2 regions of the Pedobacter sp. genome follow, and region 2 is predicted to be linked to the other one. Evidence: riboswitches for the same ligand, from Rfam matches in the RefSeq annotation. Region 2 holds a riboswitch; the other holds the start of a gene.
What was found. A riboswitch is a leader RNA that binds a small molecule or an ion and turns the genes downstream of it on or off. The one in region 2 is predicted to bind thiamine pyrophosphate.
Positions count from the first base shown of each region.

Region 1: it holds a riboswitch for thiamine pyrophosphate, as region 2 does, so the genes downstream of both, thiD (bifunctional hydroxymethylpyrimidine kinase/phosphomethylpyrimidine kinase) here and thiS (sulfur carrier protein ThiS) in region 2, are expected to answer to the same signal.

Region 1 is NZ_OZ257244.1:3,677,032-3,688,019, reverse strand. It holds gene ACQY77_RS15060 (hypothetical protein) at 343-1,146, shown strand; gene ACQY77_RS15055 (MFS transporter) at 1,321-2,523, opposite strand; gene ACQY77_RS15050 (TenA family protein) at 2,631-3,284, opposite strand; gene thiD (bifunctional hydroxymethylpyrimidine kinase/phosphomethylpyrimidine kinase) at 3,281-4,213, opposite strand; TPP riboswitch at 4,261-4,356, opposite strand; gene ACQY77_RS15040 (choice-of-anchor I family protein) at 4,817-6,340, opposite strand; gene lpdA (dihydrolipoyl dehydrogenase) at 6,512-7,918, opposite strand; gene ACQY77_RS15030 (esterase-like activity of phytase family protein) at 8,205-9,371, opposite strand; gene ACQY77_RS15025 (DUF6515 family protein) at 9,624-10,472, opposite strand; gene ACQY77_RS15020 (CocE/NonD family hydrolase) at 10,670-10,988, shown strand, end outside.
Region 2 is NZ_OZ257244.1:933,208-944,195, reverse strand. It holds gene ACQY77_RS03715 (helix-turn-helix transcriptional regulator) at 1-629, opposite strand, end outside; gene ACQY77_RS03710 (TonB-dependent receptor) at 729-3,116, shown strand; gene ACQY77_RS03705 (DUF4374 domain-containing protein) at 3,147-4,373, shown strand; gene ACQY77_RS03700 (PepSY-associated TM helix domain-containing protein) at 4,415-5,728, shown strand; TPP riboswitch at 5,916-6,004, shown strand; gene thiS (sulfur carrier protein ThiS) at 6,066-6,269, shown strand; gene thiC (phosphomethylpyrimidine synthase ThiC) at 6,286-8,163, shown strand; gene ACQY77_RS03685 (thiamine phosphate synthase) at 8,170-8,766, shown strand; gene ACQY77_RS03680 (thiamine phosphate synthase) at 8,780-9,415, shown strand; gene ACQY77_RS03675 (thiazole synthase) at 9,426-10,190, shown strand; gene thiH (2-iminoacetate synthase ThiH) at 10,183-10,988, shown strand, end outside.

The DNA of each region.
Region 1 (10,988 bases), 2.7 Mb from region 2:
TACCCATTCTGTACTTGTTCATTACCCTTTCTGTACCTATTCTTTACCTTTTCTGTACCCTTTGTTTACCCTTTCTGTACCTCAGGTTAACCCTTGGTTAACCTTTTGTTAACCCATTGCTTACTCTTTAGTTACCCTTGGGGTAATAATTTGGTCTGAAAAAGGTACAGAAATGGTGTAAAAATGGTTAACCAGGTATTTTACAAATCTACCGCAGCTTATACTAAATTCGATTCATTTTGTATTTTAGGCGTATTAAGACTCAATTTATCATCCTTTTAACCTTTAGGGCAGATAGTTTTTGGTTTCAAACAATTTGATAGCCCTTTTTGTATATTTTACATGTTTAAGTTTATCCTTATTGCTTTAAGTTTTTTTTGTTTCCAAACCCTTTTTGCCCAGCATCCACCTGTTTTCCCTGCAATGACCAGCGATTCTTCGCTGATTAAGATCTATGATCTGGATGTACAACTTGTAAAATACAGCTATAAGCCCAATGGCGTAAGGTTTTTGGTGGTTCACGATAATGAAGATACAGGTGTGAAAGCCGGTTTCGATTACATCCGTTGGTACGGCGGAGAGCTTATTGACAGTCAATATGGTAGTGTGAGGGATTATTATTTCAGCTACATGGACGATCATTACCGCATAGATCCAAATGCCATTTATACCCAGGTTGGCGTAAATACCCGGTTAAAAAAGGGCGCGTACAGCTCTAACGAGGTAGAAAAAACAATTCTGAATGCCGGTAAGCAGATTGTAGATTTTTACGATTCAAAATCACTGGGCTATATTTTAACCCTTCACAACAATGCCGATGGCGGTTTTGGCATCTCGTCTTACCTGCCTGGATATGATCTCTCCAGCACTGCAGATTCGGTGTACATCAATTTTCAAATGGATGGAGATGACCTGGTTTATGTTACCGAACCGCGTTTATTCTCCAGCTTAAAGAAAGCCAATGTCAACGTAATCCTGCAATCCAAATTTGTATCTAACGATGGCTCACTTTCTGTTTATGCCATGCAAAATAACATCCCTTACATCAATGTCGAAGTGCAACACGGTCATATAGATGAGCATTTGAGATTGATAGAATTGGCAGTGGCAGCTTTAAAGGAACAGGGTCTGATTAAGCGGGAGTAGTGTGAAAGGGAGTTCTGTCTGAGTCGAGAGTCGTAAGTTCTGAGTCATGAGTACAGGGTGCAGATGGAAGGGAGTCCTGTCTGAGTCGAGAGTCGAGAGTCTTGAGTCGAGAGTTCGTTGTTGCGTACAGCTACAGCTACATCTCAGGCACTCAGCAAGAAGACCCTTTAGCGGCTATTCCATGGCTTTAATCTTTGCCACAATAAAGCTCACAAATAAACCGAAACAGCCAATAACGGCATATGAATACCGCAGGCTGGATAGCGCTGAAATATATCCGATAAGTGGCGGCCCCATTAAAAACCCCAGGTAACTTACGCTTGATACCATAGCAATGGCCATTCCGGGCGCAATTTTGCCGCTTTTACCTGCCACACTATAAACGGTTGGAACAATACTGGATACGCCGATCCCGACCAGCATAAAGCCAATTGTTGAAGGAACAATGTAAGGTAGAAAAACAGACAGAAACATCCCTGTGGATATTATGAGTCCACTGACCTGAATGGTTCGCTTTCTGCCCATCCGTTGAATAATTGAATCGCCTATAAATCGGCCGGTAGCCATCATCACCATAAAAGAAGCATAGCCCAATATCACGAGAGAGGAAGGAGCCTTAACAATTTCTTTGAAATAAACCCCACTCCAGTCGAACATGGCACCTTCTGTGGCCATACTACAAAAGCCAATGATGCCCAGTTGTAGCAGTACGCCTTCTGGCTTAACGAACAATTTTGGTTTACGCTCTGCCTGTGCCCCTTTGCCGGGGACCAGATGTTTATAGTTTAAGAGTACATTAATCCAGATCAGGGCTACAATCACCAAAAAGTGAAACAATGGGATAACATGTAAATTGACCATTAATAGCCCAACCAGCGCTCCGGAGAAACCGGCAATACTCCATGCTCCATGAAAAGAAGTCATAATTGGACGTCCGAAAAGCTTTTCGGCCTCTACTCCTTGTGTGTTTACAGCGATATTGCACATGTTTCCAATTACCCCGAAAAGAAACAGGAAAGCAAATAGGTGCCAGGGGGCAGTTGCCAAACCCAAATTACTAAGGGCCAATACATAAAGTGGTGCCGTAAGGGTAAGAATAGCTTTACTCCCGTACTTGGTTACCAATCCACCCGATATGGGCATGGTACACAATTGCCCCAGTGGAAGTGCCAGTAAGATACTTCCGAGTGCTCCATCTGATAAATTTAAAGTGTGTTTTATATCCGGAATGCGACTTGCCCATGAGGCGAATGCAATACCCTGACCAAAATAAAATAATGATACGGCAAGGCGGATACGGTTTGGACTACTGGGTACAACTGCAGGTTGAGTAATTGACTGATTTGTGTTTTCCTGATGTCCTGCTGCTTCTTCCAAAATGTAATGAATAATAAGTAAAATGCAAAGGTCTTAATTCTATAGTTAATACCCGCACTTTTTCTTATTTATATTCATTTTTTTGCTAAAAAATTAGACTTTAGGGCTCATATTTTCCATTTTTCAATTCTATATGCACTATCCCAGAACATCCACTCCAATTTGGTGGCCTGTTCAAACGCCGCTAACATGTTTTTTTGCGTTCGCTCTCCAGCCTTTTCTGCAAGCTCATCTGCAATATCTATGGCCAACTTAACCGATTTAGCAAAGGCCTCACCGGCATACATGTCAATCCAGCGTTGGTATGGATTTTCATTTTCTGCCTGCATTGAAAAGATGTGATCGCCCACTTTTTTATAAATCCAGAAGCAAGGCAAAACCGCAGCAACTGCCACCTCTACTTGCTCATAAGCCACCTGATTAAGCAAGTAATTGGTATATAAAAGTGTAGTTGGCGAAGGCTTCACCTCATGGGGCAAACCCAACTCTTCAAAGTAACTTTCATGGAGGGCGCGTTCAGCTAAAATCGCTCCTGAAGAAAAATTGGCAAAGGCTAAAACCTGGTCTGCCGATCGCAACCGGCTACTGATGGCGCTCAGTGCTTTTCCAAATTCCAAAAGGTAGAAAGCATCCTGGGCAAGATAGAAAACAAATTTATCGGGATGCAAAGTACCCTTGCTCAGCTCCTCATTAAAAGGCATGGCTATTATTTGTGCATAAACCGCATTTACCTGCTCCCAGGCCTGATCGCTCCATTTCATTTGGCAATAAGTTTTAAAGGTTCAAAAAAATGATTGAGCGGCCCGTTCCCTGCTCCGGTTTTAACACCTGCACCAGCCTGCAGTGCCCCGGCGATATAAATTTTAGCTAGCTGAACGGCTGTGATTAAATCATTCCCTTTAGCCATCTCTGCAGCAATTGCAGAAGACAGCGTACAGCCGGTTCCATGTAAGTTTCGAGAATTAATATAGGGGCTTTCGAGCACAATGGGCAGCTCTCCTTTTGCTACAAAAACGTCATAAATGGTTGTACCAAGTAAATGTCCTCCCTTGAGCAGCACCGCATTAGCTCCCTGGGCAATAATGTTATGGGCGGCTTCAATCATCTCTGCAACATTACTAATCTTGTGCCTGGCCAGAATAATGGCCTCATCAATATTGGGCGTAACCAGGGTTGCAATGGTAAATAACGCTTGTTGTAAGGTTTCTACTGTTTCGGGTTCAATTAAGCGATGACCACTTGTAGCCACCATTACAGGGTCGAGTATTACGGGTATATGAGGGGCATAAGCAACCAGAATTTGCCTGATCAGTGTTGCTACTTCTGGCTTATTGATCATTCCTATTTTAATGGCCGCAGGTTTAATGTCTTCCAGTACTGCCATCAACTGATCCTGAATCATCTCAACCGGAACCGCATGTACACCCTTAACGCCCAAAGTATTTTGTGCAGTAACTGCGGTGATTACTGAAGTTCCAAAACAACCCAGCGCTGAAAAAGTCTTCAAATCAGCTTGTATCCCTGCTCCACCCCCACTGTCTGATCCTGCTATGGTTAATACCTTAATATATTCTATATTTTCCTGCTGTGTAATTGAGACATTTCCTGTACGCTCATCCATGCTGTTATAACATTGCTGAGTACATTCTGCGTTTTGCGGCAATAAATTTTTAGTGATAACAGACTCCATAATTTTAGCTTAATTACTTTAGGAGTCTTCTAATGCCTGAGGCACGATTAGATCTGCAAACTATTTCCTACGCCGGTACTAACCGAATCAGGTGATGAGGGTATAATCTCAGCCATCTATTGAAGGCACCCCTAAAGTTTTATGTCTGCAATATAGGAGTAAATTTTAAATCGACAAACAGTTTGGTATGGAGTAGTGAGTACTGAGTCTTAAGTCTTGAGTACTGAGTCGTGAGTACTCAGACAAAGCGCCTACCTGTTCAGCGCCCTGTCTTGATACTTGATACTATTTTCACTTTAAACTTATAGTAAGTACTTAGTACCGAGTATTTAGTACTGAGACAAAGCGCCTACCTGTCCAGCGCCCTGTCTTGATACTTTCTATTTCGTACTTGATACTATTTTCACTTTAAACTTCCAGTAAGTACTTAGTACCAGTATTTAGTACTGAGACAAAGCGCCAACCTGTCCATCGCCATGTCTTGATACTTGATACTATTTTCACTTTCAACCTTCAACTTTTAACTTGATCAGCACCCTGTCTCGATACTTTCTACTTTATACTTTATACCTTATACTAGTCCCACTTTCCCCTCTCCCTTTCCTAAAGCTTATCAGGCTGATAAAACCTTACTGTTCCATCTTCCTCGCTTGATACGATTAATAAACTTCTACCATTAGGGCTATCTTTCGGTTTCACAAACAAAACACCTTCCGGCGCATCGCCTGTGGCAAATAATTGTACAAACTTTGGCGAAGCAGGTATGGTAACATCATAAGTAGCAATCATATCTACCCTTTCCATACCTATAAAGGCCAGGGTTCTGCCGTTTACCTGATTCACTGTAACCGCTTCAATTTCAACGCCCTTATTGTCCGAGCGTTCATCATCGTATTTTCCGGCATCGATAACCCGCTGCTCTAAATCCTTTCCAATATTGGCAACCAGCTGACCAGTACCTGCATTTAAAATGCTTACACTTCTTCCGCCTGTGGCGAAAAGTTCATCGTAGTCCCCGTCTCCATCGGTATCGCCAAAAGCCTTAGAGACAGTTAAGCGGCCCAAATTGGCATCTTGTTGTAAGCTGGCAGCTGCAGGAAATTTAGTTGCATCCAGTTTTAAACTTTTTACCCTTGCTTCTTCATCATAACCTTTCCATGCACGGGTATCTCCTTCGTTGGCTAATGCGAGGTAGTTGGCATCGCCTGCAGAGAAATATGATATGGCATCTGGTAAGTAAAAGGCTTTAATTGGCCAGGTACCCAACTGCATTTTACTGTCTTTATCACTCACATCGAATGCATTTTCAGCCAGACTGATATCCCTTACACCCAATGGAATAATTTTGGTAATGGTACCCGCAACGAGGTCTACTTCTGCTACAGCATTATTTTCCTGAAGGGTAACAAAAGCCTTCTTTGAATCGGCAGCTACGGCTACATATTCTGGCTCTATATCTTGAGCAAAACTAGCGTTAGGGCCGTAAATTCTTAATCCAGCTGCCACCAATGACGCTTTTGAGCTTTCAAAACCTGCAAAATCTAATGTTTTCACCGCATAATTATTTTTCACATTGATGATAGAGATCGAACCTGCAGGATCAACAGTATATTCATCATTTGGCTCACCTTCATTAGCACTGATGATGTAAGTTCCATCCGGACTAAAAGTAACCATATCGGGCATAGCCCCAACAGTAATTTTCTTTACCTCTTCTAATGTCGAAGTTTTTAAAACCACGATATCGCCGTTTCCTTGTTTATTAGCACCATCTAAAGCTATAGCCAGTAAACCATTGTTTACCGCAACGCTGTTAATGCCAGCGTTATTAGGGTAAGTTAAAGTTTTAAGTTTTACAATTGCGGGATAAGCCGTTAAATCTAACACCTCTACCTTTATGCCTCCGTCATTACTGACTACAAATAGTTTTTTAGTAGAAGGATCGTAAGCAGAGATTTCTGCAGCTGTGGTATTTCCTAAATCTACTGAAGCAATTTCTTTAAAGCTGGAAATATTTTCTGCAACAACAGGCTCCGGATTCGTTTCATCAATAGGGTCTGTTTTTTTACAAGCGGCCAGGGCCATAGAAGCCAGGAACAAGGCTCCAAACAATTTTTTTCGGTTCATTTGGTTTTAAATCTGATGATCCAAAAATAAAATACCGCAGAATCGCTTTTAGCCGGCCAATATTATGATTTGATTAAGAAATCGTCAATTATGGGGCATAAAAAAACCCTGATATAAAATCAGGGTTAAATTATTAAACATATAGGGTGCTGAATTTTCAGCGTTACAACCTTAAATGTGGATCGCTCTATTATCTGTAGCAGCTAATGCAGCTTCTTTCAATGCTTCGGTATACGTTGGGTGAGCATGGCAGGTACGTGCAATATCTTCTGCAGATGCACGGAACTCCATCGCAATTACGGCTTCAGCAATCATATCTGCAGCACGCGGGCCAATCATGTGTACACCTAAAACTTCATCAGTGCTGGCATCAGCTAAAACCTTGATGAAACCATCAGTATCCATACTTGCTTTTGCTCTTCCGCTTGCTTTGAATGGGAACGATCCGGCTTTGTATTTTACTCCACTTGCTTTCAATTGCTCTTCTGTTTGTCCAACTGAAGCAACTTCCGGCCAGGTATAAACTACCCCAGGAATTAAGTTATAGTTAATATGTGGCTTTTGTCCGGCAATGGTTTCAGCTACATAAGTTCCTTCATCTTCTGCCTTGTGGGCCAACATTGCGCCTGTAATTACATCACCAATGGCATAAACACCTTTAACAGCAGTTTCTAAGTGTTCATTAACCGGAATTTTCTTTCCTCTTTCTTCTACCGTAATGCCAATTTTATCTAAACCTAAACCTTCAGTATAGGCCGTTCTGCCAACAGCAACAATGCAATAATCGGCCTCTAAAGTTACAGGCTCACCTTTTGCATTATCTGCCGTAACCGTTACCGTTTTACCTTTAACAGTTGCACCGGTTACCTTGTGACCCATGTAAAACTCCATGCCTAAAGTTTTCTTTAAAACACGTTGAAGCTCTTTTCCCAAGCCTGCATCCATTGTGCCGATGATAGAAGGTAAAAATTCTACCACAGAAACTTTAGTACCTAAACGGGCATAAACAGATCCCAATTCTAAACCAATAACCCCACCACCAATTACAACCATGCTTTTAGGCACTTCCTTAAGTGTTAAAGCCTCAGTAGATGTGATGATACGTTTTTTATCGATAGGTAAGAACGGTAATGCTGTGGGTTTAGAACCTGTTGCAATGATTACATTTTTTGCAGTAAGGGTTTCGGTAGATCCATCACCTTTGGTAATTAAGATGGTGTTTTTATCCACAAAAGAACCTACACCTTCAAAAGCATCGATTTTGTTCTTTTTGAAAAGATAGGTGATACCGGCAGTATTTTGTGCTACAACATCGTCTTTACGGGCGATCATCTGTTTCATATCTACTTTCAGATCTTTCAGGTTGATACCGTGTGTAGAGAAGGTATGTGCCGCATTGTGGTAATGCTCTGAAGAATCTAATAATGCTTTAGAGGGAATACAGCCAACATTTAAGCAAGTACCTCCATAAGTTTTATATTTTTCGATAACAGCAGTTTTTAAACCTAATTGGGCACAACGGATTGCGCCAACATAACCGCCCGGACCAGAACCGATAACAACGACGTCGTATTGCATAATTTCTTGATAATTTTGATTGCCCAAATGTAGGGAAAAAAGGTTTAAGGTAAAAGTTAGATCGCGCCATAAATGAGTCATGAGTTTGAACTCTTGAGTCTTGAGTTCTAAGCGCTTGACTATGCTGCAAAGTTGTACTAAGAAGGTGGTCTGGAGTCCAGGAGCTCAAATGTATAAACTATTTGGAATAATGAATATCCAAACCTACACGCCAAACTGACTCAGGTGTGTAATATGCCGCAGCTGCTGAAAATATGGATTTGTACTTGTTACCAGCGTCTTGATACTACATATCCTGCCTAACCTCAAACAAGAAGAACTGCTGAACCTGGTTTTTCCCGAAGTTGTTATCTACACAAAAAATCAGCGATGGGTTCCCGTTAGGCAATTTCGGACCGAAAGTTACCCCTTCAAAATTATCAATATGTTTGTTTAATGAATCGAAATCAAACAACAACTTCTTTGATAAGGGTTTAGGGGGTGTTTGCACAAAAGAAGGATTATCCATCACATTCTCTGCTCCATTTAAATCTACCAGGTAAAGCTTAATAAAAGTATGGTCATCATGGCCTTTTGCCCAAGCCCTTTCCATCACCAATAAGGTATGGCTGTTAACGGCAAGAATCTCCGAGATGCCATTTACGTTCCAGTCCATATCCACAGTAGGCTTAACGGGCAGTTCGCCTAAATTGTAGGCATATTGGGCGGTATTTTTCCCCGTTTTGGTGTCAAACTTCAAAATTCTGGTTAGTGCCTGCCCGTAACCAAATGCAGCCTGTTTACCATCTTCATAACGGGGTTCTTCTAAACTGGCATAAAGCGTTTTATAATCATCGGCATAACTCAGCCCTTCAAAAAAAGCATTCTTTCTTACCCCTTTTTCCTGTCTTGTAAAATGAAATCCAGCAGGCAGTGAAATGGTATCCAGATATGCGCCTTTCTCATTAATATAAGTAAGTGCTGGCTGAACGATTGTGGTATCGCCATTTCGAAACAATCGCTCCCCTTCACTGCTCCATAAAAGCTGCCGGGTATGCGGATTATATCGTACAGATTCCCCATCTGGTTTTACCCTTTTATCAGTACCCAGTTTTGGATATACTTTACCATTGGCCTGCAAAATCGGGATTACGCCCCTAATTTCTATGGTATCAATTTTATTATTGGTAATATCAATTTTAGCGGTGTATATCCTCGCCGGACTGAGCTGTGATGGATCATCACTGATCAGGTAATACTGATCGCGCTTAATATCATAGTCTATCCCAGATAATCCGCCAACAACTGTATTTTCAAACTTTTGGTTTAAGGGAAGAATATATTCACTTAAAAAACTAAGCGATGAAATAGATGTTTCTTTCTTGGATGCGCCTAGCCTGTTGGCTGAACAGGAGGCTAAAAGTATAATAAGTGAGAAATAAAATGCTGCAATTATGATTCTGGCTGATTTCAAATCCAATGATTTAGACTACAAAAATAGAAAAAATATACACTGCCAGCCCCAATGGCTTGTTATTACATTGTTAAGCTTTAGAAACTAAGGCCGTGGATAAATTTGCAAAATCGACCTTGAACTACCTGACGCTTATTTTTGCTCAATGCCAGGCTACTCCTAACATTAAGAAGTTAAGAACCTTTAGTATAGATCAACCTTAACTCCTTAATGTTTTAATATCATTGTTCCTGGATCAAGTTCTGATACTAACTAAAACAACTTCCCGATCACACGATAACCTGTTTTATCCCCTTCTATCACCTCTTCATAATACACATCGTCAGGAGACACAAAATACTGCTCATTCTTAATGGTTACCTCACGGCATCCTTCTGGCAACTGATCAATAATATCACCAATCTGATGGGACCCGGCTGAATTGTCTCCTGTATTGAGTACCCCATCTTTTCCGGCAACTACATAAACAGTTTTTCCATCTGCATTGGTGCTTTGGGTATAATAAACACCTTTGTATTCGTAATAATCCTGACCGTTAATGGTTACCAGATTAGCATCGGAAGGTAAACTTGGCACTTCTGCTCCTACTGGCGGCGTAACCACCTCATACTGATTATCATTTTGCTGATAGAATAACCCACCAGAATAATAAAACTGATTGGCACCAAAATAGAATGGATAATAGCCATAAGGAAGCACACCAATTCTAAAACCTAAAAATGGTCTGTAGTAATTGTAATAACTGTAATAAGGTCTGTAGTAAGGTCTTCCATATCCAGGCCTGTAACTATAACCTGGTCTGTAGCCATATCCCGGACGATAACCTACCCCGGGACGGTAGCCCGGACGGGTATTATTATAAGCATTTCTTTCTGGCCTGGCCATTCTCGATGGTGCAGAATATCGGCCAGCAGAAGGTGCCTGCATAGACGGGCCTCGTGATGAGCCGCCTCTTGATGGCGCAGATATACCTGGCCGTCCGCCACCTGCAGCCCCTCCTGCCCTGCTTGGGCGTTGTGCAAAAACCTGATTTACACTTAAGGTTGTAACCATTGCTGCCACAGCAAAAACAACCACTCCTTTATTTAATAACCTATTCATTTTATTGTGTTTAAATCGATTACATATATGACGGTAAAAAAGTTAAAAAGATTATTCCTTAACATCTTTTAACTAAATTTTGATAATGTGTTGACACATCTGCATTTTAATGCTAACAAACCTTTTACGGGATGTTTTTTCTATTCCCTGCTTAATGTTCTATATTTAAATTTTATTCCAATAATCATATTCTTCAAATGACCTTGAACAAAGTTTTCAGCTTATTATTTTGTCTGTTTGTATCTTCCTCTTTATTTGCCCAACAAACGGATTCTGCCTATGTAAGAAACAATTACACTAAAATTGAAAGGCAAATCCCAATGCGGGATGGGGTTAAGCTCTTTACTTCAATTTATATACCAAAAAATCAAACTAAAAAATATCCTTTCTTGCTTAACCGAACGCCTTATACCGTTCAGCCTTATGGTGAGGATAAATATAAAACCAGCTTAGGCAACTTCCCTGCAATGATGCGCGAAGGATTTATTTTCGTGTACCAGGATGTACGTGGAAAAT
Region 2 (10,988 bases):
CGCTCTGATTTAGACAATAATCTTCTTGCTTCAGCCATTTTAAGTGCTAAAGTATAGCCATAAATCGTATTACCAAATAGCGCTTTAAAACCAGATTGCAGTTTTGTACGGTTCATCCCCGCTATTTCAGCAAGTACTTCAATAGAGTAATTTTGACTTAAATTCAGGCTGATTAATTCCCTTATTTTGTAAAAAGCGTCCTTTTCTGCAGCAGTCCATCTTTCATCCCCGGTTTTTTCAGTGGAGGCAGATAGCACTAAAATCAATAATTCTGAAACCTTAGCCCGTAAATAAGGCATTCTAAGTCCGTCATTAAACGGACATTCGATAATTTCTGAAATGACATGACGCATCGAAGGAGAAACTTGTATCCCTGTTTTTCCAACGATAGATGGATGGGCAGGCTGATTGGACTCACCCAGTGTAATTAAGCTAAATGCAGTGATTGGAAGAGATACAGATAGCAAATTTCGATTTTCTTTATTTATACTGTTGTTCGCTTCTGGTTTTAGCACTTTAACATTTACCAATCTTGCTGTAAACTGCAATTGTATCAAGGGATAATCCTCATCGATAAATTCATTATTCATCAATTCTCCCGAATAACCCCTGACCTTGATCTTAAACATAGCTGCTAAATCCGTATAAAATCCTGCATCAACCGTAAATACAATATTATACTTTTGTCGCAAATTAAGAATTAGTCTAAATAAAAGTAGTAACCCGACATGAATTTTTTGAAGAAAAATTTTGCAATCTATTATATCTTCCTGGCAATCAATTTGTTTGTGTTTAACGCTAATGCCCAGCAAAAACACATCTTTTCGGGTACCGTTAAAAGCCAATCATCAATTCCCTTAGCAGGTGCAGGTCTTAAGTTAAGCCCGGGAAATTGGTCGGCAGTTGCCGATGTTGATGGGAATTTTCGCTTTGAAGCCCTTCCCGCAGGAAAATACAAATTGCAGGTAAAGTATATGGGATTTGTAGAACGTAATTACAATATAGAAGTTCCTTACACCAATAATCAATCGTTTTCTTGTGTATTAGAAGAGGATAAGAAAAATTTATCAGACGTGGTTGTATTGGGAAGAACAGCCAATACTGAAGCAAATAGGCAGGCCTTTAATGTTACCTCCATTGATGCCAAGAAGTTATACAATTCTACCCTGGATATATCTGGTGCTTTAGACCGGGTTGCAGGTGTTAGGGTTCGCGAATCGGGTGGAGTAGGTTCTAACTTCAACCTGTCTCTAAATGGTTTTTCAGGAAACCATATTCGCTATTTTATCGATGGAATACCAATGGATAATTTTGGTACCTCTTTCCAAATTAATAATATTCCGATTAATGTTGCCGAACGCATTGAAGTTTATAAAGGGGTAGTACCCATGTGGTTAGGTTCCGATGCCTTAGGCGGAGCCATTAACATTGTAACCGGCGATCGCTACCGTAACTTCATTGATGCTTCTTATTCTTTCGGATCATTCAATACCCACAGGAGTGTAATCAATACAGCAATGACCTCAAAAGGCGGCTTTACGGTTCAGTTAAATGCATTCCAAAATTATTCAGATAACAATTATAAAATAGATGTAAATGCATCTGATATCAACACTGGTGCTTATGCTCCGGGAACTGTTTTGAGAAGGTTTCATGATACTTATCACAACGAAGCTGTTATTGTTAACGTTGGTTTGGTAGATAAGAAGTTTGCTGATAAGTTATTATTAGGGATAACACTTGGTCAGAATTATAAAGAAATACAAACCGGAGCTCGAATGGAGTCGGTATTTGGAGGCTGGCACAGAAGGGGTAGTACCGTAATGCCTTCTCTAAAATATAAAAAAACGGACTTGATTAAAGGATTGGATGTGACTGTTAATGCCAATTACAACCTGGGGTATGAACAAAACATTGATACCATGAATGTTCGTTTTGATTGGTACGGAAACACCAAGCCCAATGGTTCAAATGGCGAACGTTCCAGGACCATGTACAAGTATAAAAACAATAATGGTTTAGCAACTACCATGTTAAACTACAAAATTACTGAACGTCAATCGGTAGCCTTAAGCAATGTTTTTACCACTTTTAATCGAAAAGGAAGCGATGAGCTGAACCCTGCAAATAATGATTTTGAGCAAGCGCGTGAAACCTATAAAAATGTACTAGGATTAGGCTATAGTTATGATATTAAGGATAAATGGAGTGCAACACTCTTCGGAAAATACATCAATCAGAACAACATTTCAGGGAATGCCGCTAACCGCAGGAAGAATAATTTATCAAGGGGAGGATATGGACTGGCCTCAACCTACTTTATTAATTCAAACCTTCAACTCAAAGCTTCATATGAACTGACCAACAGGATGCCGGAAGCGCAGGAGATTTTTGGTGATGTAGAGAACCAGGAAGGTAATCCATCTTTAAAACCCGAAACCAGTAATAACATTAACCTGGGCCTGGCTTACAGTTTTGCATTAAACAAAAACCACAACTTTAGTTTAAGCGCAAATGGAATTTATAGAAATGCAACGGATTTTATTTACAGCAGACTGAATAACAACCAGTCTAAATTGGTTGCCGATAACCGCGATGGGGTGAAAACCTGGGGTGGTGATGCAGAAATCAGGTATTCTTATCAAAACTGGTTAACAGCTGGTGCTACCATAACCTACCAATACCTGAAAAACATGCAGATGTATGAAACCAACCCGGCAACGGGAGAAAAGTTTACAACAATAAGTCCACTCTACGGAGATCAAATGCCTAATATTCCATACTTCTTCGGAAACTTCGATGTATCGGTTTCGTTTAAAAATGTTGGTAGAAAAGGAAATCACCTGAATGTAGGCGGTAACTTATTGTTTGTGAACGAATTCTGGCTTTACTGGCCAAGCTTAGGCGGGAGAAATGAAACAGAGAAAAAGAAAGGTATTCCAACACAAATATCCCCTGATTTGAATATTGTTTACAGCCTTAAAAATGGCCGGTATAACATCGCTTTGGAAGCTAAAAACATTACCGATGCCAGGTTATTCGACAACTTTAGCTTGCAAAAACCTAGTCGTGGCTTCTATTTAAATCTGAGGTACTTCATCAATAAAACACATTAATAATTCATCAATAAGAAAAATAAAAACAATATGAAAACAAACATTACCAAGGCTTTTATGGCTTTAGCTTTTGTAGGGGGACTTAGCTCATGCTCAAAAAATGAGGGAACAGAAAGTATACCGGAAAATCCGGGAAATTACATTGTTGCGGTAACACCTGTAGCCTCAACAGGGGTCGCAGATTACTTGCTTACTGCAGGTAGTTTAGAATCAGGAACCGTTTCAATTGCCGGAAACGGAGTAGAACAAGATGGTACTTACAGGTATTATGTAACCCATAACAACAAGTTTTTCAGCATGTTGTATGGACAGGGAAATCCGGGTGCTGTAACCACTTACAACATTGCAAATGGTAAATTAAACAAGCTTTCTAATTTTCAAACAGAAACCGTTCAGGCGTTTGCACCAGTAAACGATGATTTGTTATTGGTTAAAATCCCGAGGAATATTGCTTCTCCTTTAGCCACCTGGTATAAAGTTAATACCAACAGTTTATTAATTACAGGTGAAGGAACCATTAATGTTCAGGCACCTTCAAACAATGGCGAGTCAGCACATTTTAGCTGGATTAAACAGGTAGGTAATAAAGTTTATGCACCTTATTTTTCTATTAAAGCATGTTGCGGAGATTCTTTTGGTACCGACTTCCCGGATAATGCCTGGATTGCGGTATACTCTTACCCGGAGATGCAGTTAGAGAAAGTAATCAAAGATGATAGAACAAGTTTCATAGGCCGATATTTTGTTGATGGTTTAGGCCTTGTTGAAAATGGTGATGTTTATGCATTCTCTTCTTCAGTTGCTACAAAAGGTGGGGTACTTACTTCAACTAAACCTTCTGCAATTACTAAAATTAAGGCCGGTACAACAGAATTTGATAAAACTTATTTCTACAATTTTGAAGAAATTTCTAATGGCTACGTAATTACCAACTGGATTTATATCGGTGGAAACAACTTCGTAGCACATGTAACTCCAAAAGCCAGTAAAGGTGCCTATGTAGTAGGAAAAGAATTAGCAATCGTTAACGTTGTTGACAAGACTTTTAAAAAGGTTGGTGGATTACCTGCAGCAGCAAACATTAGTTCTATCACCACTAATAACTACACCATCAAAGATGGTAAAACAGCTTATTTAGGTGTAAACTTAACAGACGGTACCAGCTTTGTGTATAAAGTTGATGCATCAAACCAAACAGCAACCAAAGGCTTAAAGGTTGAGGGCGGTTTAATCACAACCATTCAAAATATAAAATAAGTGTTTATTCCCCCTCATTTTTAAAAGATAACAGTGCGATGATGACAGACAAAAAGAATCCTAACATCAAGAAAAAGACCAAAGAATCCGTATTTACCAGGGTTAACAAATGGCTTCACCTGTGGCTGGGCCTTATATCCGGCATCATCGTGCTTATAGTGTGCATTACCGGGTGCATTTGGGTATTCAATGAAGAAATTACAGGTTTACTGGAGCCCGAAACTAAAATAGATCAACAGGAAAAACCTGTACTTACGCCTTCCCAACTCAGTGATATTGCCTTTAAACTTTATCCGGATAAAGTCCCTGCTTATGCCAATTATCAGCAAGGAAGAGCAATCAATTTAAGTTTGCGTGGAAAAAAGGAAGAGGGCAGAAGAGGGGGTGGTACCTTGCTCAAAATCAATCCTTATACCGGAGAGGTAATCAGCAAAGTGGTACACAAAAAAGGTGAAACAGATTTTTTCAGAACAGTACTGAACGGACACCGCTTCCTTTGGCTTCCTTTTAAAATCGGACGTCCAATTGTGAATTATGGAACACTTATTTTTGTCATTTTGCTCATAACCGGATTGATCTGGTGGTACCCTAAAAAGTGGAACAAATCTACCCGGGAAAAAAGCTTTAAAATCAAATGGGGCGCTTCGTTTAAAAGGGTTAATTTAGACTTACACAATGTACTTGGTTTCTATTCGCTTATTTTCTTACTATTTATCGCCCTAACGGGGATGGTTTATGGAATCCGATGGTATAGCGAAGGATTATACTGGGTAACTTCTGGCGGTGAAAAGTTAGCAGAATTTAAGCGGTTGGAGTCTGACTCAACACAATCAAATAAATATAATACGCCTCAAAAAGCAATGGATGCAGCCTGGCAGATGGTTATAGCCAAGAATCCCAAGTCTGAAGGTTTTTATTACAGTTTTCCCGATACGGCTAAAGCTAAAACAACCATCGGAATAACAGTTTATCCGACTAAAGGACAGTTCTATAATAATCAGAGCTATACTTTTGATCAGCATACTTTGAAAGAGCTGAAAGGAGAGGGCGTTTATGCCATTTCGTATCAGTCGGCAACCTTTGGAGCTAAATTAAGAAAGATGAATTATGATATTCATGTGGGAAGTATTTTGGGTTTCCCAGGAAAAGTATTAGCCTTTTTAGCTTCGCTTATTGGTGCGAGTTTGCCGATCACAGGATTTCTAATTTGGTATGGCAGAAAGTTTAAAAAGAAAAGTAAGAAAAAAGATGCAGTAGATAAAATAGATTTGTCAGCATCCCCGGCACCTAAAAGAACCTATCCCAAACCTTCGATAAAGAAAAAGGAATTGGTGGGCTTAGAATCTGAGGTCTAATCATTAATATACCCCGATTTTTTAGAAGTTAAACTAAAATTTGATCTTGATTTTGTTTATTAGCCATTTAAAGAAATTTTAAATGATAATAAAAAGGCTTTCCAGGTGTTGGAGAGCCTTTTTGATTTTAAATTTATCTGCATTTTAAATATTTTTTTGTTCGAATAGAATAATCTTATACATTTACAAAAAACTTTAGGGGTGCCCTTGTGCTGAGAAATACCCTTTGAACCTGATGCGGTTAGTACCGCCGAAGGGAAAAGTAAGAGCAAACTATTTGCTGTCTTTTCATTCCCCGTGATGGGGCAATTCCTATGGTTTTTCCAATTTGAATAAAATGGAAATAACGATAAACAATCAAAACTATCAATTGAGAGAAACCTGTTCGGTAGAGCAACTGCTTTCGGATATGCAAGTTCCCAATACCAGGGGGATTGCCATCGCTGTTAATCAACAGATCATTCCTAAATCGCATTGGAATACCCATACCATTCAACATGGCGACCAGTTAACTCTTATTAAAGCCACTCAGGGCGGATAGTAGCAATCTAATCAAAATGAAAAACCAAAAAGAAACCATCACCGGGCAAATCAGCCGTGATCCATTTCCCGCTTCTAAAAAGGTGTTCGTTAAAGGACAACTCCACGATATCAGAGTGGCCATGCGAGAGATCAGTTTAACCGATACTAAAATCCATAATGGCTTCGGACTTACCGAATCCAATGCGCCCGTAACCGTATACGATACCAGTGGTCCGTACACCGATGTGGATGTTGAAATTGATATTAAAGCAGGTTTGCCTAAACTTAGGGCATCATGGATTACGAACAGGGAAGATGTAGAACAGCTTCAAGGACTCAGTTCTGCTTATGGACAAGAAAGGTTGGCCGATCCTAAACTCAATGAATTAAGGTTTGCACACATCAATAAACCTTTCAAGGCAAAAAAAGGGATGAATGTTTCTCAAATGCATTACGCGAAAAAGGGAATCATTACCGCTGAGATGGAATACATTGCCATCAGGGAAAATCAACGGATTGATTTATGGTACGAGCAAAACGGACAAGCATTCTTAAATCACCAGCACAAGGGCCAAAGTTTTGGAGCCAATACCCCAAAGGGATACATTACACCAGAATTTGTAAGGCAGGAAGTTGCTGCAGGAAGAGCGGTAATTCCCTGTAACATCAATCACCCCGAACTGGAACCCATGATTATTGGTCGGAATTTTCTGGTGAAGATCAATGCCAACATTGGTAATTCGGCTGTAACATCATCTATAGAAGAAGAAGTTGAAAAAGCGGTATGGGCATGTCGCTGGGGTGCCGATACCATTATGGATCTTTCTACAGGAAAAAATATTCACGAAACCAGAGAATGGATTATCCGCAATTCGCCCGTTCCTATCGGTACCGTTCCCATTTATCAGGCCCTTGAAAAAGTAAATGGTAAAGCAGAAAATTTAACCTGGGAGATTTTTAGGGATACCTTGATCGAACAGGCAGAACAAGGCGTAGATTATTTTACTATTCATGCCGGGGTTTTACTGCGCTATATTCCTTTAACGGCAAAACGGATTACAGGGATTGTATCCAGAGGAGGGTCTATCATGGCGAAATGGTGTCTGGCACACCACCAGGAGAATTTTCTGTATACACATTTCGCCGAAATCTGTGAAATCATGAAGGCTTATGATGTTTCTTTCTCTTTGGGCGATGGATTAAGACCCGGTTGTATTGCCGATGCCAATGATGCAGCACAATTCTCCGAGTTAGAAACCTTGGGAGAGCTAACCAAAATTGCCTGGGCGCACGATGTACAAACCATAATTGAAGGCCCCGGACATGTACCCATGCACCTGATCAAAGAAAACATGGAGAAACAGCTGGAGCATTGTGCTGAAGCTCCGTTTTATACTTTGGGCCCGTTAACAACTGATATTGCACCCGGATACGATCACATTACCTCGGCCATTGGTGCAGCCATGATTGGTTGGTATGGTACAGCAATGCTCTGTTATGTTACGCCAAAAGAGCATTTAGGCTTACCCAATAAAAAGGATGTAAAGGATGGTGTAATCACTTATAAAATTGCCGCTCACGCTGCTGATTTAGCTAAGGGTCATCCGGGAGCACAATTCAGAGATAATGCTTTAAGTAAAGCCCGTTTCGAATTTCGTTGGGAAGATCAGTTTAACTTATCCCTCGATCCCGATACCGCAAGAGAATTTCATGATGAAACACTTCCTGCTGATGGAGCAAAAATCGCCCATTTCTGCTCCATGTGTGGCCCTAATTTTTGCTCTATGAAAATTACACAGGATGTACGTGAATATGCTGCTAAGCAGGGATTGGATGAGCAATTGGTACTCGAAAAAGGAATGGAAGAAAAAGCACAGGAATTTAAAAATAAAGGAAGCGAAATCTATTTGTAAGCGTCGATGAAACTGATTGTAATTTCTAATTCAATATCCTTTAAAGGTGAGGAACTGATTGTGAATCAGTTGTTTGAAGAAGGCTTGGAGATTTATCATTTGAGGAAGGAGAAAACGTCTAAAGAGGATTATAGGAAATATATTGAGGAGATTAATCCTCAATTTTATCATCAAATCGCCTTGCATCAATATCACGAATTGGCTGACGATTATGGGATAAAACGCTTCCATTACCCAGAGTATGAAAGGACAAAACAAATGGTTGTAAATAGGGAAAAGGAAATTTCGAGTACTTCAATCCATAAGTTAGACAAACTGGAAGAGGTAAACCCGTTCAGCTATGTTTTTTTTAGTCCTGTATTTGATAGTTTATCCAAGATAGGTTACCAGGGGGTTGTAGATGAGCGTTTTAAACTGACTAAAAAGCATGGTCAACCAGAGGTTGTTGCGCTGGGTGGGATCTCCAGCCAGAATGTTAAACTGATTGGAAAGATGGGATTTGATGGCGCCGCGGTATTAGGCGCACTATGGAATAATCCTTCGAATGCCGTTAATGCATTCAAACTTCTTCAAAAGCAATTAGAAACCAATGAGTTTCAGTAAAAGATAAAATTATATGATTGATAGAATACACTATATTTCACAAGGGATTACCCCGGATGATCACTTAAAATCGATTGAAAGGATACTTCTTGCAGGTGCAAAATGGATTCAATTGAGACTGAAAAATACGGATGAGCATACATTACTCGAAGTCGCTGAAAATGCAGTGGAGTTGTGTAATCGTTATGATGCAAAACTCATCATCAATGACTACCCGTCTATTGCTTTAAAAGTAGGTGCTCATGGGGTTCATTTAGGTTTGGAGGATATGTCAGTGAAAGAAGCCAGAGCCATTTTAGGCGCTGACAGGATTGTAGGCGGAACGGCAAATACAATAGAACAGGTAATTCAGCGGATCGACGAAAAAGTAGATTATGTGGGCGTTGGGCCTTTCCGTTTCACCACTACAAAGGAAAAATTAAGTCCGATTTTAGGTGCTGAAGGCTTCAGGGAAATCGTAAAAAGGCTGAGTGCAGCAAATCTATCCATTCCCATCATAGCAATTGGTGGAATAGAGATCGCAGATGTTGCCCACATTATGGAAACCGGGGTTTATGGTGTTGCCGTGTCTGGCGCACTCACCAATCAGCCTGATCTTTCCCTGACTTATCAACAAATTCAAAAGGAAATCAATACTCAACTTGTTTAATGCATTGCACATGTTAAAAATAGCAGATAAAATATTTCAATCGAGATTATTTACCGGTACGGGTAAATTTAGTTCATCCATAGAAATGGAAAATGCACTTTTGGCGTCTGATTCTGAGTTGGTTACGGTAGCTTTGAAACGTGTAGATATGAATGATACCAGCGATGATATTCTGAATCATTTGAAACATCCGCATATCCATCTGTTACCTAATACTTCGGGTGTACGCAATGCCAGAGAAGCAGTTTTCGCCGCCCAATTGGCCCGGGAAGCCCTTGAAACGAATTGGATTAAACTCGAAATTCATCCTGATCCTAAATACTTAATGCCCGATCCAATTGAAACTCTGAAAGCAACAGAACAACTTGCCGCACTGGGTTTTGTGGTGTTGCCTTACATCCATGCCGATCCGGTACTCTGTAAACGGCTGGAAGAAGTAGGAACGGCTGCGGTTATGCCTTTAGGTTCTCCGATAGGTAGTAATAAAGGGTTAAAAACCTTCGATTTCCTCGAAATTATCATCGCTCAAAGCAATGTTCCAGTAATCATTGATGCCGGAATTGGTGCACCATCTGATGCCGCAAAGGCAATGGAAATGGGCGCCGATGCAGTACTGGTAAATACAGCAATTGCGAGTGCTGCAAACCCAATCGAAATGGCCAGGGCTTTCAAAATGGCGGTAGAAGCCGGAAGACTTGCATATGAATCTGGGCTCGGCCGTGTTCAATCGGAAGCCATTTCCACAAGCCCTTTAACCTCCTTTTTAAATGACTAGTTTTAAAGATGTTTTTTACCAATACAGCTGGCAGGAAAGTAAGGAAAAGATTTACGATTCCACAGCTAAGGATGTAGAACGTGCGCTTACCGCTCCCCAGCGATCATTGGACGATTTTATGGCGCTCGTATCGCCCGCGGCAGCACCGTATTTAGAAAATATGGCGCAGTTAAGTAATCAGCTTACTCTTCAGCGTTACGGCAAGGTTATTCAAATGTATGTGCCACTTTATCTTTCCAATGAGTGTAATAATATATGTACGTATTGTGGCTTTAGTTATGATAATAAGGTTAAGCGGAAAACACTCAGCCCGATGGAGATTATGCAGGAGGTTGCGGTAATTAAAGACATGGGGTACAACCATGTACTTCTGGTTACAGGTGAGGCAAACCAAACCGTTCATGTAGATTATTTTGAAAAGGTATTGAATTTAATCAAGCCGCATTTTTCTCATATTTCTATGGAAGTTCAGCCCATGGATGTACCAGATTATGAGCGATTAATTCCACTTGGCTTAAATACAGTTTTGGTTTATCAGGAAACCTATCATCAGGAAGATTACCGTAAACATCATCCCAAGGGGAAGAAGTCCAATTTCGACTATCGACTGGAAACCCCTGATCGACTGGGAGCAGCGGGAATACACAAGATGGGTTTGGGCGTACTGATTGGCCTGGAGGATTGGCGAACAGACTCTTTTTTTACTGCACTGCATTTATCCTACTTAGAAAAACGATACTGGCAGAGTAAATATAGTCTTTCCTTCCCAAGGCTCAGACCATTTAGCGGTGGCTTGGA